4 regions of the Pseudomonas sp. FW215-R2 genome follow, and region 1 is predicted to be linked to each of the others. Evidence: predicted binding sites of a transcription regulator. Region 1 holds the regulator's gene; each other region holds the start of a gene.
The links. Region 1 encodes sigma-54, which starts transcription at its own class of promoters, with help from an activator protein. Its sites were predicted from a motif close to ANTGGCATNNANNTTGCTNT; they were not measured.
Positions count from the first base shown of each region.

Region 1 (4,175 bases):
GACGAGAAATCCCAGTAATGGCAACTCTGAAAGCTCAGCACCTGGCCAAGGCCTATAAAAGCCGCCAGGTCGTGCGCGATGTCAGCCTGTCGATCGACAGCGGTCAGATCGTCGGCCTGCTCGGCCCCAACGGCGCCGGCAAGACCACCTGCTTCTACATGATCGTCGGCCTGGTGCAGGCCGATCAGGGTCGCGTGCTGATCGACGACCTGGATGTCAGCCACCAGCCGATGCACGGTCGCGCCAAGGCCGGTATCGGCTATCTGCCACAGGAAGCGTCGATCTTTCGCAAACTTTCGGTGGCCGACAACATCATGGCCATCCTCGAGACCCGTCAGGAGCTCGACAAGGCCGGTCGTCGCAAGGAGCTGGAAAGCCTGCTGCAGGAGTTCCACATCAGCCACATCCGCGACAACCTCGGCATGAGCCTGTCCGGTGGTGAGCGTCGCCGGGTGGAAATCGCCCGCGCACTGGCCACTGCACCGAAGTTCATTCTGCTCGACGAACCGTTCGCCGGTGTCGACCCGATCTCCGTGGGTGACATCAAGCAGATCATTCACCACCTCAAGGCCAAGGGCATCGGTGTACTGATCACCGACCACAACGTCCGCGAGACGCTGGATATCTGCGAAACGGCCTACATCGTCAATGACGGCCAACTGATCGCCGAAGGCGACTCCGCGACCATCCTCGCCAACGATCTGGTGAAGGAAGTGTATCTGGGTCACGAGTTCCGCCTGTAAGCGCGACAGCATTCGACCAGCCGTCCGGGTGCTGTAACGTTGAAGCGCACTTTTATACGCTTTTATTGTTACAGCGCTCTAGGCAAACACGACAGTTTCAGGCATATAATTTGCTTAAGTTTGGCGCTTCGGCGCCCTGTAGTGGATGGCGCATAGCGCCGGCGAATAAGGTGTTAAGCCCCTGCCATGAAACCATCGCTAGTCTTGAGAATGGGCCAGCAGCTGACGATGACACCGCAGCTGCAACAGGCCATCCGCCTGCTCCAATTGTCGACCCTGGATCTGCAACAGGAAATCCAGGAGGCTCTGGAATCCAATCCGATGCTCGAACGCCAGGAAGACGGCGACGACTTCGACAACTCCGATCCCATGGCCGACAACGCCGAACAGAAGCCCAACACCGAGATCCAGGAACCCTCCTATCAGGAGACCGCACCGACGGTCGACAATCTAGAGGATGGCGAATGGAACGAGCGAATCCCCAACGAACTCCCCGTCGACACCGCCTGGGAAGACGTCTACCAGACCAGTGCCAGCAGCCTGCCGAGCAGCGATGACGACGAGTGGGACTTCACCACCCGTACCTCCGCCGGCGAGAGCCTGCAAAGCCACCTGCTGTGGCAACTGAACCTGGCGCCGATGTCCGACACCGATCGCCTGATCGCCGTCACCCTGATCGACTGCATCAACAATCAGGGCTACCTCGACGAAACCCTCGAAGAAATTCTCGACGCCTTCGATCCGGAGCTCGACATCGAGCTGGACGAGATCGAAGCCGTCCTGCACCGCATCCAGCAATTCGAACCTGCCGGCATCGGCGCACGCAACCTGGGCGAATGCCTGCTGCTGCAATTGCGCCAGCTGTCGGCCAAGACTCCTTGGCTGGCGGAAGCCAAGCGTCTGGTCACCGATTACATCGACCTGCTCGGCAGCCGCGACTACAGCCAGCTGATGCGCCGCATGAAGCTCAAGGAAGATGAACTGCGCCAGGTCATCGAACTGGTGCAGAGCCTCAACCCGCGCCCCGGTTCGCAGATCGAGTCCACCGAAGCCGAGTACGTGGTGCCTGACGTCATCGTGCGCAAGGACAACGAGCGCTGGCTGGTCGAACTGAACCAGGAATCGGTGCCGCGCCTGCGGGTCAACGCCCAGTACGCCGGTTTCGTGCGCCGCGCCGACACCAGCGCCGACAACACCTTCATGCGCAATCAGTTGCAGGAAGCCCGCTGGTTCATCAAGAGCCTGCAGAGCCGCAACGAAACCCTGATGAAAGTGGCCACCCAGATCGTCGAGCATCAGCGCGGCTTTCTTGAATACGGCGACGAAGCCATGAAGCCTCTCGTGCTGCATGACATCGCCGAAGCGGTGGGCATGCACGAGTCGACGATTTCCCGGGTGACCACGCAAAAATTCATGCATACCCCCCGGGGCATTTATGAACTGAAATACTTTTTCTCCAGCCACGTCAGCACCTCCGAAGGCGGCGAATGCTCGTCCACGGCGATCCGCGCGATCATCAAGAAACTGGTTGCCGCGGAAAATCAGAAAAAGCCGTTGAGTGACAGCAAGATCGCTGGTTTACTGGAGGCACAAGGCATTCAGGTGGCTCGCCGCACCGTCGCCAAGTACCGCGAATCCCTCGGGATCGCGCCTTCGAGCGAACGCAAGCGGTTGATGTAAGCCACGTTACAGCGTTCCAGTGGCAGGCTCTTCGGCCTGCCGCTTTATGCACTGGCAACGAAGGAGAAGCTGTATGCAAGTCAACATCAGTGGACACCAACTGGAAGTTACCCAACCTCTCCGTGAGTACGTTGAGCAAAAGCTCAAGAGGCTTGAGGGGCATTTCGACAAGATCACCAACGTGCAAGTCACGATGTGCGTCGAGAAGCTGAAGCAGAAAATCGAAGCCACGCTGCATATTCCCGGTAACGAGGTCGTCGCAAACGCGGAACATACCGATATGTACGCAGCGATCGACGCGCTGACCGACAAGCTTGATAAACAACTCAAAAAGCATAAGGAAAAGACCCAGAGCCTGCTTCAGGGCGCTACCGGTCGATAACCCCCACCCCCATGATCCGACTTGAAAGCATCCTGACCCCCGGCCGTTCCCTCGTGAACGTGCCGGGCGGCAGCAAAAAGAAAGCCCTCGAACAAATTGCCAACCTGATCGCCCGGGAAGTACCGGATCTGGAGATGCAAGATGTCTTCGAGGCACTGATTGCCCGTGAAAAACTCGGCTCGACCGGTTTTGGCAACGGCATCGCCATTCCCCATTGCCGCCTCAAGGGTTGCGAATCCCCCATCAGCGCCTTGATGCACCTTGAAGCGCCCATCGATTTCGACGCCATCGATGGTGCACCGGTCGACCTGCTGTTCGTGCTGCTGGTCCCGGAAGCCGCCACCGATGCGCACCTGGAACTGCTGCGCCAGATCGCCAGCATGCTCGACCGCAAGGACGTACGCGAAAAATTGCGTCGCGCCACCACCAACGAAGCCTTGTATCAGGTTGTCCTGGACGAGCAAAACGGGCACTAAACATGCGCTTGATCATCGTCAGTGGCCGCTCCGGCTCGGGCAAAAGTACCGCTCTGGATGTCCTCGAGGACAACGGCTACTACTGCATCGACAATTTGCCGGCCGGCCTGCTCCCGGAACTGGCGGAGCGCGCACTGATTCATACGGAACTGTCTCAGCCACTGGTCGCGGTATCGATCGATGCGCGCAATCTGCCCAGTCATCTCTCGCGCTTTCCGGAGTTGCTTGAAGAGGTCCGCAGCCGGCACATCCAGTGCGACGTCCTGTATCTGGACGCCGATGAAGAAACCCTGCTCAAGCGCTTTTCGGAAACCCGTCGTCGCCACCCGCTGAGCAGCGCCAATCGTTCGCTGGCAGAAGCCATCAACGATGAAACGGCCCTGCTGGGCCCGATCGCCGATCTGGCCGACCTGAAGGTCAACACCACCAATCTGAACCTGTACCAGTTGCGCGACACCATCAAGCTGCGGCTGCTGAACCAGCCGGAGCCGGGCACGGCGTTTCTGGTGGAGTCGTTCGGTTTCAAACGCGGCATGCCGGTGGATGCGGATCTGGTGTTCGATGTACGCTGCCTGCCCAACCCGTACTGGAAACCGGAACTACGCGCGCAATCGGGGCTCGATGAGCCGGTAGCCGAGTACCTGGCGGCACAGCCGGAAGTCGAAGAGATGTTCCAGGACATCTATGCGTATCTGTTCAAATGGCTGCCGCGCTTCGCTGCAAGCAATCGCGCCTACGTCACCATTGCCATTGGCTGCACCGGCGGACATCACCGTTCCGTCTACCTGACCGAACGCCTGGGTCAGGCCCTGCAGAAAACCCTGAAGAACGTCCAGGTTCGCCACCGCGACCTCAGCTAAAGGATTCACACCGCGATGCCTGCTCTGGAAATCG
Region 1 is NZ_JBYTBO010000003.1:198,993-203,167, reverse strand. It holds gene lptA (lipopolysaccharide transport periplasmic protein LptA) at 1-18, shown strand, start outside; gene lptB (LPS export ABC transporter ATP-binding protein) at 18-743, shown strand; gene AC3WRD_RS05815 (RNA polymerase factor sigma-54) at 930-2,423, shown strand; gene hpf (ribosome hibernation-promoting factor, HPF/YfiA family) at 2,497-2,805, shown strand; gene ptsN (PTS IIA-like nitrogen regulatory protein PtsN) at 2,817-3,281, shown strand; gene rapZ (RNase adapter RapZ) at 3,284-4,141, shown strand; gene AC3WRD_RS05795 (HPr family phosphocarrier protein) at 4,157-4,175, shown strand, end outside.

Region 2 (4,175 bases), on a different contig from region 1:
CGGCGAGGTCGGTGGTGAGCATGGCAATGCGATCTATCTGCATTGCCCGAACCTGATCAACCTGCAGTTCCAGGCGTTGCGGCCCAAATTCGAAGCCATCGCCGGGGTGTTCGGCGTCAAGCGGGTAGGGCTGATGCCCAGCGAACGCCGACACATGGAACTGAATGCGTTGCTCGGTGCGCTGGAGTTTCCGGTGCTGTCGATTGACATGGGTGGCTCGATCGTTGCCGCCAACCGTGCGGCGGCGCAGTTGCTCGGCGTGCGGGTCGACGAAGTGCCGGGGATTCCACTGTCGCGTTACGCCGAGGATTTCGACTTGCCCGAACTGGTGCGCGCCAACAAATCGCGAATCAACGGCATGCGGGTCAAGGTCAAGGGCGATATCTTTCTGGCCGACATCGCTCCATTGCAATCGGAGCACGACGACAGCGAGGCCATGGCCGGTGCGGTACTGACGCTGCATCGGGCGGATCGGGTCGGCGAGCGCATCTACAACGTGCGCAAGCAGGAGTTGCGTGGTTTCGACAGCATCTTCCAAAGCTCGAAAGTGATGGCGGCAGTGGTGCGTGAAGCCCGGCGCATGGCGCCGCTGGATGCGCCGCTATTGATTGAAGGCGAAACCGGCACCGGTAAAGAGTTGCTGGCTCGGGCTTGTCACCTGGCGAGCCCGCGCGGCCAGTCGCCATTGATGGCGCTCAACTGCGCGGGGCTGCCGGAGTCGATGGCCGAGACCGAGTTGTTCGGCTACGGCCCCGGTGCCTTCGAAGGGGCGCGGGCTGAAGGCAAGCTCGGGCTGCTGGAGCTGACGGCGGGCGGCACGTTGTTCCTCGATGGTGTCGGCGAAATGAGCCCACGCTTACAGGTGAAATTGCTGCGCTTCCTGCAGGACGGTTGCTTCCGTCGTGTGGGCAGTGATGAAGAGGTTTACCTGGATGTACGGGTGATCTGCGCCACCCAGGTCGACCTGTCCGAGTTGTGCGCTCGTGGCGAGTTTCGCCAGGATTTGTACCATCGCTTAAACGTGCTTTCGTTGCACATCCCGCCACTGCGCGAATGCCTCGACGGTTTGACGCCGTTGGTGGAGCACTTCCTCGATCAGGCCAGTCGGCAGATCGGTTGCCCGTTGCCGAAGTTGGCGCCGGCGGCGATGGATCGGCTCAGTCATTACCACTGGCCGGGCAACGTGCGACAACTGGAGAACGTGCTGTTCCAGGCGGTTTCGCTGTGTGATGGCGGGACGGTCAAGGCCGAGCATATTCGTCTGCCGGACTATGGCGTGCGTCAGCCGCTTGGCGATTTCTCGCTGGAGGGCGGGCTCGACGAGATTGTCGGGCGCTTCGAGAAAGCGGTGCTTGAGCGACTGTATTCCGAACATCCGAGCAGTCGGCAGCTGGGCAAGCGGCTGGGCGTCTCGCACACCACGATTGCCAACAAGCTGCGTGAGTATGAGGTGGGCAAGACCGAGTCTTGATCCCTGCGCGATCACTCCTGCGCAAGGCACGGGGTGATCGCGCCTCACCATTGCCGCCAAGCGGCATGACACCGCCGGTTTTTCGACTTCGATACATTTCCCCAAACCCTGCTGAATCCCTCAAGTCCTTTGTTTATCGGGTCCTCGACCGCCAGAAAAAAGTTGGTCTGCAAATTGCTTGTGGCTCAGCAGTACAGCGGTGGGCGGCAAACGTCCGGCATGCAGAGGAAAGAGTGTGGACAAGTACCTTTATGTGGCAATGACCGGCGCCAGCCAGAACGCACTGGCGCAAAAGGCTCATGCCAACAACCTGGCGAACATCTCCACCAATGGTTTTCAGCGCGACCTGGAACAGGCGCGTTCGATGCCGGTGTTCGGTGACAGCTTTCCGGCGCGTGCGTTTGCCATGAGCGAACGGCCCGCCACCGACTTTACCGCAGGCTCCCTGGTGGAGACCGGTCGCGACCTCGACGTCGCCGTGACCGGCAACGGTTTCATTGCCGTGCAGAACCCCAACGGCGGCGAAAGCTACGTGCGCACCGGCAGCCTCAATATCGACGCCCTGGGCGTGCTGCGTGCCGGCAACGGCATGCCGGTCATGGGCAACGGCGGACCGATTGCCGTGCCGCCGCAGCAGCAGGTGGAAGTCGGTGAAGACGGCACCATCAGTATTCGTGCGATGGGCGAAGGCCCGCGCGTCATGGCCGAAGTCGACCGGATCAAACTGGTCAATCCGGACATCAAGAACATGAACAAGGGCCTGGACGGTTCGATCTACACCAAGGACGGCCAGCCTGCGCCGGCCGATGCCAACGTCAAACTGGTGTCGGGTTTCCTGGAGTCGAGCAACGTCAATGCCGTGGAAGAAATGACGTCGGTGCTGGCCCTGGCCAAGCAGTTCGAGTTGCACGTCAAGATGATGAACACCGCCAAAGACGACGACCAGGCCATGGCTCGGGTCTTGCAGATCAGCTAATTATCAGAACGTCGCGCCGTAAAACAGGCGCACGAGGAGAATCGAATGCTTCCGGCTCTATGGGTTGCCAAAACCGGTCTGTCCGCCCAGGACACCAACCTGACCACCATTTCCAACAACCTGGCGAACGTGTCGACCACGGGTTTCAAACGTGACCGCGCCGAGTTCCAGGACCTGCTGTATCAGATCAAGCGTCAGCCTGGCGCCCAGTCGACCCAGGACAGCGAACTGCCGTCGGGTCTGCAAGTGGGTACCGGTGTGCGCATCGTCGGCACCCAGAAGAACTTCACCGCCGGTAGCCTGCAAACCACCGAGCAGCCGCTGGACATGGCCCTCGACGGCCGTGGTTTCTTCCAGATCCTGCAACCGGACGGCACCACGTCCTACACCCGTGACGGTACTTTCCACCTCGACTCCAATGGCCAGATCGTCAACGCCAGCGGTTTCGCTCTGGAGCCGGCGATTGTCATCCCGAACAATGCCCAGACCTTCACCGTCGGCCGTGACGGCACCGTGTCGATCACCGTTGCCGGCAACGCCGCCTCGCAAGTGATCGGCAACCTGCAAACCGCCGACTTCATCAACCCGGCCGGTCTGCAAGCCGTGGGCAACAACCTGTTCCTGGAAACCGCCGCTTCCGGCGCGCCGCAAATCGGCACTCCGGGCCTGAACGGTTTCGGCACCACCCTGCAGAACACCCTGGAAACCTCCAACGTCAGCACCGTGGAAGAGATGGTCAACATGATCACCACTCAGCGCGCTTACGAGATGAACTCCAAGGTGATCTCCACCGCCGACCAGATGCTCTCGTTCGTAACGCAGAATCTGTAATCAAGTCTATGAGGCGGCCATGAGGCCGCCTGCAACACCGTGAGGTAAGGGTCATGAAACGCTTCGTATCTGTTCTGGCATTGGGTGGGGTGGTCTCGCTCGCGGGCTGCGTCGCTCCGACGCCCAAGCCCAATGACCCTTACTACGCCCCGGTGTTGCCGCGGACGCCGTTGCCGGCGGCCGCCAACAACGGCTCGATCTATCAGGCCGGTTTCGAACAGAACCTGTACAGCGACCGCAAGGCGTTCCGGGTCGGTGACATCATCACCATCACCCTGAACGAGAAGACTCAGGCCAGCAAGAACGCCAACTCGCAAGTGGCCAAGAACAGCAAGACCGGCATCGGCCTGACTTCGTTGTTCGGCGGCAGCGGCACCACCAACAACCCGTTGGGCGGTAACGACCTGAGCCTGGACGTCGGCTACAGCGGCGACCGTGCGACCAAGGGCGACAGCAAGGCGGCCCAGGGCAACACCCTGACCGGTTCGATCACCGTGACCGTCGCCGACGTGCTGCCCAACGGCATCATTGCCGTGCGTGGCGAGAAGTGGATGACCCTCAACACCGGTGATGAACTGGTGCGGATCGCCGGCCTCGTGCGCGCCGATGACATCGCCACTGACAACACCGTGTCGTCGACCCGGGTCGCCGATGCGCGCATCACCTACTCGGGCACCGGTTCGTTCGCCGATGCGAGTCAGCCAGGCTGGTTCGACCGTTTCTTCCTCAGCCCGCTGTTCCCTTTCTAGGTGGCTACGTTGAATTTCAAGAGCCTCATGCTCGCTGCGGCGTTGATGTCCGCAGCCTTTGGTGCCCACGCCGAGCGGCTGAAAGATATCGCCAGCATCTCTGGCGTGCGTTCCAACCAGTTGATCGGCTACGGCCTGGTGGTCGGGC
Region 2 is NZ_JBYTBO010000005.1:174,291-178,465, forward strand. It holds gene AC3WRD_RS09270 (sigma-54-dependent transcriptional regulator) at 1-1,471, shown strand, start outside; gene AC3WRD_RS09275 (flagellar basal body rod protein FlgF) at 1,707-2,447, shown strand; gene flgG (flagellar basal-body rod protein FlgG) at 2,493-3,278, shown strand; gene flgH (flagellar basal body L-ring protein FlgH) at 3,332-4,027, shown strand; gene AC3WRD_RS09290 (flagellar basal body P-ring protein FlgI) at 4,055-4,175, shown strand, end outside.
Region 2: AC3WRD_RS09275 (flagellar basal body rod protein FlgF) is a predicted target of sigma-54. The motif match lies at 1,633-1,652, and genes of this name have one in related genera.

Region 3 (4,175 bases), on a different contig from region 1:
CTTATCGCCATAGCATCCTTTTCGTTACGTCCTTATGACAAAACGGTCATTCCCTCGATGTGACTCATTGGTTAGAACTGGACACAGGTTGACGTCGCAACGGCGTCAACACCTTGGCTCGCCACGCCGGCAGCGAGCCGCCAACGGCAGAGTTTTTCTGCCAGACCTCAATTGAGGTCGACGCGACAAAAACAGTCAACAAGTGAGGGAAACACCCTATGAGAAGACTTAAGCGTGATCCGTTGGAAAGAGCATTTTTGCGCGGATATCAATATGGCGTTGGTGGCAAATCCCGTGAGCTTTGCCCATTTACTCTACCGTCGGTACGTCAAGCCTGGATCAACGGCTGGCGAGAAGGACGCGGCGACAACTGGGACGGTATGACCGGCACTGCGGGAATCCACAGACTCAACGAACTTCACGCCGTCGGCTGACACAGGGCACTTATTCCGACACGACAATCTGATTTCGCAACACCCTGATCACCATGCACGTCCTTCCCGGACGGCGGGCTACGGCCCAGGGGCTCCTTCGAGGAGCCCTTTTTTATGCCTGCCTTTTTATATCTGCCAATCAGCGCTTGGCGGCGATGGCGTCCACGGATTCGCGGATCAGCGCCGGGCCTTTATAGATGAAGCCGGAGTAGATCTGCACCAGGCTCGCGCCGGCAGCGATCTTCTCGGCCGCATGCTTGCCTTCGGTGATACCGCCCGCCGCGATGATCGGCAGTTTGCCACCCAGCTCGGACGACAGCACTTTGACCGTGTGGGTGCTCTTCTCGCGAACCGGCGCGCCGGACAGACCGCCCGCCTCGTCGCCGTGCTCCATACCTTCGACGCCCACGCGGCTAAGGGTGGTGTTGGTGGCGATCACCGCGTCCATCCCGGTTTCGATCAGTGCTTGCGCGACTTGCGCGGTTTCTTCGTCGGTCATGTCCGGCGCGATCTTGATCGCCAGCGGTACATGTTTACCGTGGCGCAGGGCCAGTTCGGCGCGGCGCGTGGCCAGGTCTGCCAGCAATTGCTTGAGCGAGTCGCCGAATTGCAGGCTGCGCAGGCCCGGGGTATTCGGCGAACTGACGTTGACCGTGATGTAGCTGGCGTGGGCGTAAACCTTGTCCAGGCAGATCAGGTAGTCATCGACCGCACGCTCGACCGGCGTGTCGAAGTTCTTGCCGATATTGATCCCCAGCACGCCTTTGTATTTGGCCGCCGCGACCCGCGCCAGCAGGTTATCCACACCGAGGTTGTTGAAACCCATGCGGTTGATGATCGCCTCGGCTTCCGGCAGGCGGAAAATCCGTGGTTTCGGGTTGCCCGGCTGTGGACGCGGGGTCACGGTGCCGATTTCGACAAAACCGAAACCCAGCTGCGCGAAGCCGTCGATGGCCGCGCCGTTCTTGTCCAGACCGGCCGCGAGACCCACAGGGTTCGGGAAGTCCAGGCCCATGACATTCACCGGCAGCGACGCCGGGGCCTTGCACAGCAAGCCGTTGAGGCCCAAACGCCCGCCCGCGCCGATCAGATCCAGCGACAGATCGTGGGAGGTTTCCGGGGAAAGTTTGAACAACAGCTGACGGGCCAGGGTGTACATGGGCGGGTATGACTCGAGGCGGCGAAAAGAGGCGGCGATTATAGCCGGGCATCGCCCCGCCGCGCGAGGCGCACACGCAAATCCCCTGCACTGGCATATGCCTTGCACCTTCCCCTGCATCAGCCCGCAGGCCAATGACGGCAGGCAGGCAAGGACAATGGCGTCGTCACCGGGTTTGGCCTCGACAAAGTCCGTGACGACGTTTTTTTTGAGGATGGCTTTTCATGACTCAAACCTCCATCGGGCCACTGGCCTGGGTCAACGGCAGCGATGCCCCGGAAAAAAGCGCGATCAACCTCGGCTTCATGGCCCTGAGCGACTGCGCTTCGGTGGTGGTCGCCGCCACTCAGGGCTTTGCGCAGCCTTACGGCTTGACCCTGAACCTCAAGCGCCAGAGTTCCTGGGCCAACCTGCGCGACAATCTGGTCAGCGGCGAACTCGATGCCGCCCACAGCCTGTACGGCTTGATCTACGCGGTGCACTTGGGCATCGGTGGCGTCGCGCCGACCGACATGGCGGTGCTGATGGGCCTGAACCAGAACGGTCAGAGCCTCAACCTGTCCCACGGTTTGCAGAGCCTGGGCGTGACCGGTCCTGAGGCGCTGGACCGCCACGTGCACCAAACCCGCGCAAGGCTGACCTTTGCCCAGACCTTCCCCACCGGCACCCACGCCATGTGGCTTTATTACTGGCTCGCAAGTCAGGGCATCCATCCGTTGCAGGATGTCGACAGCGTGGTCGTACCGCCGCCGCAAATGGTCGCGCACCTGCAGGCCGGTCGCATCGACGGTTTCTGCGTGGGCGAGCCGTGGGCAGCCAGCGCGGTGCAGCTGAATATCGGCTTCACCATGGCGACCAGCCAGACCATCTGGCCCGACCATCCGGAAAAAGTCCTCGGCTGCACCCGCGCCTTCGTCGAGCAATACCCCAACACCGCCCGCGCACTGGTGATGGCGATCCTCGAAGCCAGCCGTTTCATCGAAGAGAGCCCGGAAAACCGCCGCAGCACCGCGCAGCTGCTCAGCGCCGCCGAGTATCTGGACGCCCCGATTTCCTGCATCGAACCGCGTTTTCTCGGCGATTACGACGACGGTCTGGGCAATCGCTGGCAGGACCCGCACGCCCTGCGCTTTCACGGCGATGGCGCGGTGAACCTGCCGTACCTGTCGGACGGCATGTGGTTCATGACCCAGTTCCGCCGCTGGGGGTTGCTGCGCGACGACCCGGACTACCTCGCCGTCGCCCGTCAGGTGCAGCAACTGGCGCTGTACCGCGACGCGGCCAGCGCTGTCGGTGTGCCGGTCGGTACCGAGGACATGCGCAGCAGCCAGTTGATCGACGGCAAGGTCTGGGACGGCAGCGACCCGGCCGCTTACGCGCAGAGTTTCAAGCTGCATGCGTTGAGCAACAACGCCCCCCTTCTCGCCCGCCGCTGACAGGAGACCGCGAACATGTTGCGCATTCTGCTGATCAACGACACCGCGAAAAAAGTCGGGCGCCTGAAAGCTGCGCTGACCGAGGCCGGTTTCGAGGTGATCGACGAGTCCGGCCTGACCATCGACCTGCCCGCGCGCGTCGAAACGGTGCGCCCGGACGTGATTCTGATCGATACCGAGTCACCGAGCCGTGATGTGATGGAACAAGTGGTGCTGGTCAGCCGCGACCAGCCCCGGCCGATCGTGATGTTCACCGACGAGCACGACCCCGGCGTGATGCGTCAGGCGATCAAGTCCGGGGTCAGTGCCTACATCGTCGAAGGCATTCACGCACAACGCTTGCAGCCGATTCTCGACGTGGCCATGGCCCGCTTCGAAAGCGATCAGGCCCTGCGCGCCCAGCTTCAGGCCCGCGACCAGCAACTGGCCGAGCGCAAACGCATCGAACTGGCCAAGGGTCTGTTGATGAAAATGAAGGACTGCAACGAAGAAGAGGCCTACACCCTGATGCGCCGCCAGGCCATGAGCCGCCAGCAGAAACTGATTCAGGTGGCGGAGCAGATTATTGCCATGAGCGAGTTGCTCGGCTGAGCTGGCACAGATCTCGCTAAGCAATCCCTACAGGTAACCAACGGCGGTTGCCCCACCCACGACAAAGACGTCGCTCACCTTCTTCGCCCCTTTCGGCGATCCGGGTAGCGGCGTTTTTGCGTTTTGGCCCCATTGACCGGGGCCGGTGGTGCGGCCGTGGCGGCGCCCCACTGTGCTGGTTCTGACTCCTTCTCGAGATTCTCTACCGCTGAGGTGCGCGATGAATAAAAGCTTCTGGAAATCCGGCCACACCCCGACCCTGTTCGCGGCCTTCCTGTATTTCGACCTGAGCTTCATGGTCTGGTACCTGCTCGGCCCGTTGGCAGTGCAGATCGCTGCCGACCTGCACCTGACCACCCAACAACGCGGCCTCGTGGTGGCCACGCCGATTCTCGCTGGTGCAGTACTGCGCTTTGCGATGGGCATGCTTGCCGATCGCCTGTCGCCGAAAACCGCCGGGCTGATCGGTCAGGTGATCGTGATCTGTGCACTGTTCGGCGCCTGGAAACTCGGCATTCACAGTTACGAACAGGCCCTGCTGCTTGGCCTGTTCCT
Region 3 is NZ_JBYTBO010000032.1:5,085-9,259, forward strand. It holds gene rmf (ribosome modulation factor) at 219-434, shown strand; gene AC3WRD_RS28220 (quinone-dependent dihydroorotate dehydrogenase) at 574-1,593, opposite strand; gene AC3WRD_RS28225 (CmpA/NrtA family ABC transporter substrate-binding protein) at 1,818-3,029, shown strand; gene AC3WRD_RS28230 (ANTAR domain-containing response regulator) at 3,045-3,620, shown strand; gene AC3WRD_RS28235 (nitrate/nitrite transporter) at 3,841-4,175, shown strand, end outside.
Region 3: AC3WRD_RS28225 (CmpA/NrtA family ABC transporter substrate-binding protein) is a predicted target of sigma-54. The motif match lies at 1,683-1,702, and genes of this name have one in related genera.

Region 4 (4,175 bases), on a different contig from region 1:
GTCGAGCGCGAAGAAGTGCAGCAATCGCTCGGCATGCAATTCGCCATGGCGTTCCAGGTAATCGTCCAGCGTGCCGGTGATCAGCAACGGCATCGCCAGTTCGTGCAAACCGTCGCCACGGCCGTCCTGCGGCATCAGCGACAGCGAATAGCTGACATCGAGCATGCGGGCGAGGTTTTCCGCCCGCTCCAGGTAACGCGACATCCAGTACAGATCCGAGGCAGTTCTACTTAACATGGCAGGCTTCCTTCAATCCTCGACCACCCAGGTGTCCTTGGTTCCGCCGCCCTGGGATGAATTCACCACCAGAGAGCCTTCACGCAGGGCGACACGGGTCAAACCGCCGGGCACAACCCGGGTTTCGCGGCCGGACAATACGAACGGACGCAGGTCGATATGGCGCGGCGCAATGCCGTTTTCGACAAAGGTCGGACAGGTCGACAGCGACAGCGTCGGTTGCGCGATGTACGCGTGGGGCTTGGCCTTGATCCGCTCGCGGAACGCATCGATTTCCGCTGTCGTCGCCGCCGGCCCCACGAGCATTCCGTAACCGCCGGAGCCCTGGGTTTCCTTGACCACCAGATCCGGAAGATTGGCCAGCACATGGGAAAGTTCAGACGGATTGCGGCATTGCCACGTCGGCACGTTCTTCAGGATCGGCTCTTCATCAAGGTAGAAACGGATCATCTCGGTGACGAACGGATACACCGACTTGTCGTCCGCCACGCCGGTGCCGATCGCATTGGCCAGCACCACATTGCCGGAGCGATACGACGACAGCAGACCCGGCACGCCGAGCATCGAATCCGGGCGGAACGCCAACGGGTCGAGGAAGGCGTCGTCGAGCCGGCGGTAGATCACGTCCACCGCTTTCGGGCCATCGGTGGTGCGCATGAAGACCTTGTCGTCGCGCACGAACAGATCGGCACCTTCGACCAGCTCGACGCCCATTTCCCGGGCCAGAAACGCATGCTCGAAAAACGCGCTGTTGAACCGCCCCGGTGTCAGCACCACCACACTCGGGTCGTCGATGGGGCTTGAGCTTTTCAGGGTGTCGAGCAGCAGGTTCGGGTAATGGTCGATCGGGGCGATGCGCTGGGCCGCGAACAGCTCGGGGAACAGGCGCATCATCATCTTGCGGTCTTCGAGCATGTAGCTCACGCCGCTGGGCGTGCGCAGGTTGTCCTCGAGCACGTAATACGTGCCGTCGCCGTCGCGCACCAGATCGACGCCAGAGATGTGCGAATAGATATCGCGGTGCAGATCCAGCCCCTGCATCGCCAACTGGTATTGCTCGTTGGCCAGCACCTGCTCGGCGGGAATGATCCCGGCCTTGATGATGCGCTGCTCGTGATAGAGGTCGGCGAGGAACATGTTCAACGCCTTGACGCGCTGGATGCAGCCGCGCTCGACGATCCGCCACTCGCTGGCGGGAATGCTGCGCGGAATGGTGTCGAAGGGAATCAGGCGTTCTGTCCCTTGCTCGTCCCCGTAGAGCGTGAAAGTGATCCCGGCACGATGGAACAGCAGATCGGCCTCGCGTCGCCGCTGGGCCAACAGCTCGTCAGGCGTATCGGCCAGCCAGCGGGCAAACTCCCGGTAATGCGGGCGGACCTGGCCGCCGGCATCGTACATTTCATCAAAATAGGTGCGGATCATGCCGTACTCCTTGTCACCCCGGACATACAGGCCTTCGCAAGGCCCGTGCCATCGGCATAAACGCTTTGATTTCAATCGGTTGGATATTCACGCCACAAACACCGCACCATTCCTGTGCGGCAAATGCCCCAACCTGATCGCCCCCGCCTCATTGCGACGCAGTGCAGTCGCCTATCACCAGCATAGTCAGAGTTGATTTCACTGCCCGGCGCCGCCTGCGGATAATCCGCACATCCGCTGCGAAACGTCCCTGACGAAGTGCGCAGCCCAACTGATCCGGCTTGCCCTGGCAGCCCTACCGGCCGTAACCCTGACCGGTTTCCTCTCCTTCCGGTCTTCCCTTTCAGCCACCTCTCCCGGTGGCTTTTTTTTGCGCCGGATTCTTGTTTCAGGGTTTTGCCGGGCGATGTTCAGGGTGCAGAAACGACAACGGCCGACCCGAAGGTCAGCCGTTGCTCGACGTGTTGCGAGGGTTATCAGTTCAAACGATGGCGGTTGCGCACCTCCTGCTTCACGCCCCAGCCTTCGATGATGCCGCCCAAGGGCTCGACCACCGCCGAAAAGCCCTGTTCGAAATCGCCAATGTCGTCGTAGGTTGCGTACATCACCTTGCTCAATTCCAGGGACCACGCGCCGTCGTCGCGCGCACTGACCTGGGCATTGATGGATTCACCGCGAAACTTGCCTGCCGCCCTGCGCGCCCGCTCCTCGTCCGGGAAAATGGCGTAGAACTCGATGGGATGGAATCGGGAAAAATCGAAACCGCCTTCTTTCATGCGGCGCAGCACGCTGCTGCTGATGTCTTCTTGATAGGCTGTGCTCATGAACGTCCCCCTCGCATAGATGGATAGACTTTCCGTATTCCCTGCACCTGGCCGAACGGCTCAAGCGCTACGACAACCGTGTTGCCGGCGGGAAACAAGCATGTAGCTGACAAGACCAGACCTTAGCGATCCGTTCGCTGATCTCGCTTGCAGAGTAGCCCCAAGATAGAGCCGCTGCCAAGGCCTGGTACGTTACGGACAAGAAGATTTTCAGATGGGCGTGATGCTGCGGATTTCGATGCTGTTCTGGGTTTTCAGGCTTTTGGCGCCTGCATCGGAGGTGCGCCCTTCCAGATCGTTCAGATCCAGTGCGGCGGCGACAGGAAGGAGTCGTTCCTTGATCAATCGAGCGGCCTCATCGTCGCTGGGGCATTCCGCGCGCTCGAAGATTTCATCGACAATTTCACCGTGATCATCCACGAAAGTGACTTTCCACTTTTGCATTGGTGCCTCCTCGAACAAACCCGCAAATGGGCTCATATCTATCTCGACTTTTGTCAGGATTGATCGTTCAAAAGCTTTACACCGATGAAACATGAAAAACATTTCATCTGCGGGAACGAAGCCGCTCGCTCCCGCAGTGATAACGGCTGAGTGATCAGTCGTTGCTTGGCTTGTTCACCGCTTGCAGCACGTATTGCGGCAAGGCGAAGGCGCCGATGTGGATTTCCGGGTTGTAGTAACGGGTGACGATGCCGCTGCCGATGAAGCGCTGCTGCAGGGTTTCACGGCTCAGCTTGCGGTAGGCCGGATTGGTCGAGCCCCAGGCGAAGGTCATCGAACCGCCGATGTAGGTCGGCACGGCCGCCTGATAGAAGTGCCAGTCCGGGAACAGGCTGCGCAGGCGACCGGCGGTGGTTTTCACTTCTTCGATCTGCATGAACGGCGTGCCGTTCTGGGTCACGAGGATGCCGCCCTCGTTCAGGCAGCGGTGGCAGGCCTGGTAGAAGTTTTCCGAGAACAGCACTTCGCCCGGGCCGATCGGGTCGGTGGAGTCGGAAATGATCACGTCGAACTTTTCAGTGGTGGTCGCGACGAAGCGCATGCCGTCGTCGATCACCAGGTTCAGGCGTGGATCGTCGTAGGCGCCCTTGGAGTGGTTCGGCAGGAATTCCTTGCACATGTCGACCACGGTGCCGTCGATTTCGACCATGGTGATGTGCTCGACGCTGGCGTGCTTGGTCACTTCGCGCAGCATGCCGCCGTCGCCGCCGCCGATGATCAGCACGCGCTTGGCGGTGCCATGGGCGAGGATCGGCACGTGGGTGAGCATTTCGTGGTAGATGAATTCATCGGCTTCGGTGGTCTGGATCACGCCGTCCAGCGCCATCACCCGGCCCATGCGCGGGTTCTGGAAGATCACCAGGTGCTGGTGTTCGGTGCGCACTTCGTGCAGCAGTTTTTCCATGCGAAAACGCTGGCCGTAGCCTTCGTAGAGGGTTTCCAGGTATTCGCTGGTCTTGGTGACGGTCATGGTGAAGTGCTCCGATGAATGCGCGGGCGCCAATCGTCAGGTTCGATTGCCCGGGAAAGGCGCGCATTCTACGTTGCCGAAGATGACAGGTCGAACCTCACTTCATCGGCCCGGCACAATCCATTGGCGCGAACGGTCAGATCCGCACATTGCCCCGCGGCCCGGCAATCGCCCAGATGATCAGGCCCAGCACCGGCAGGAAGATGATCAACAGCACC
Region 4 is NZ_JBYTBO010000027.1:15,014-19,188, forward strand. It holds gene AC3WRD_RS26775 (alpha-E domain-containing protein) at 1-237, opposite strand, end outside; gene AC3WRD_RS26780 (circularly permuted type 2 ATP-grasp protein) at 250-1,659, opposite strand; gene AC3WRD_RS26785 (ribonuclease E inhibitor RraB) at 2,136-2,483, opposite strand; gene AC3WRD_RS26790 (hypothetical protein) at 2,694-2,927, opposite strand; gene speE (polyamine aminopropyltransferase) at 3,082-3,957, opposite strand; gene AC3WRD_RS26800 (PLDc N-terminal domain-containing protein) at 4,094-4,175, opposite strand, start outside.
Region 4: AC3WRD_RS26780 (circularly permuted type 2 ATP-grasp protein) is a predicted target of sigma-54. The motif match lies at 1,693-1,712, and genes of this name have one in related genera.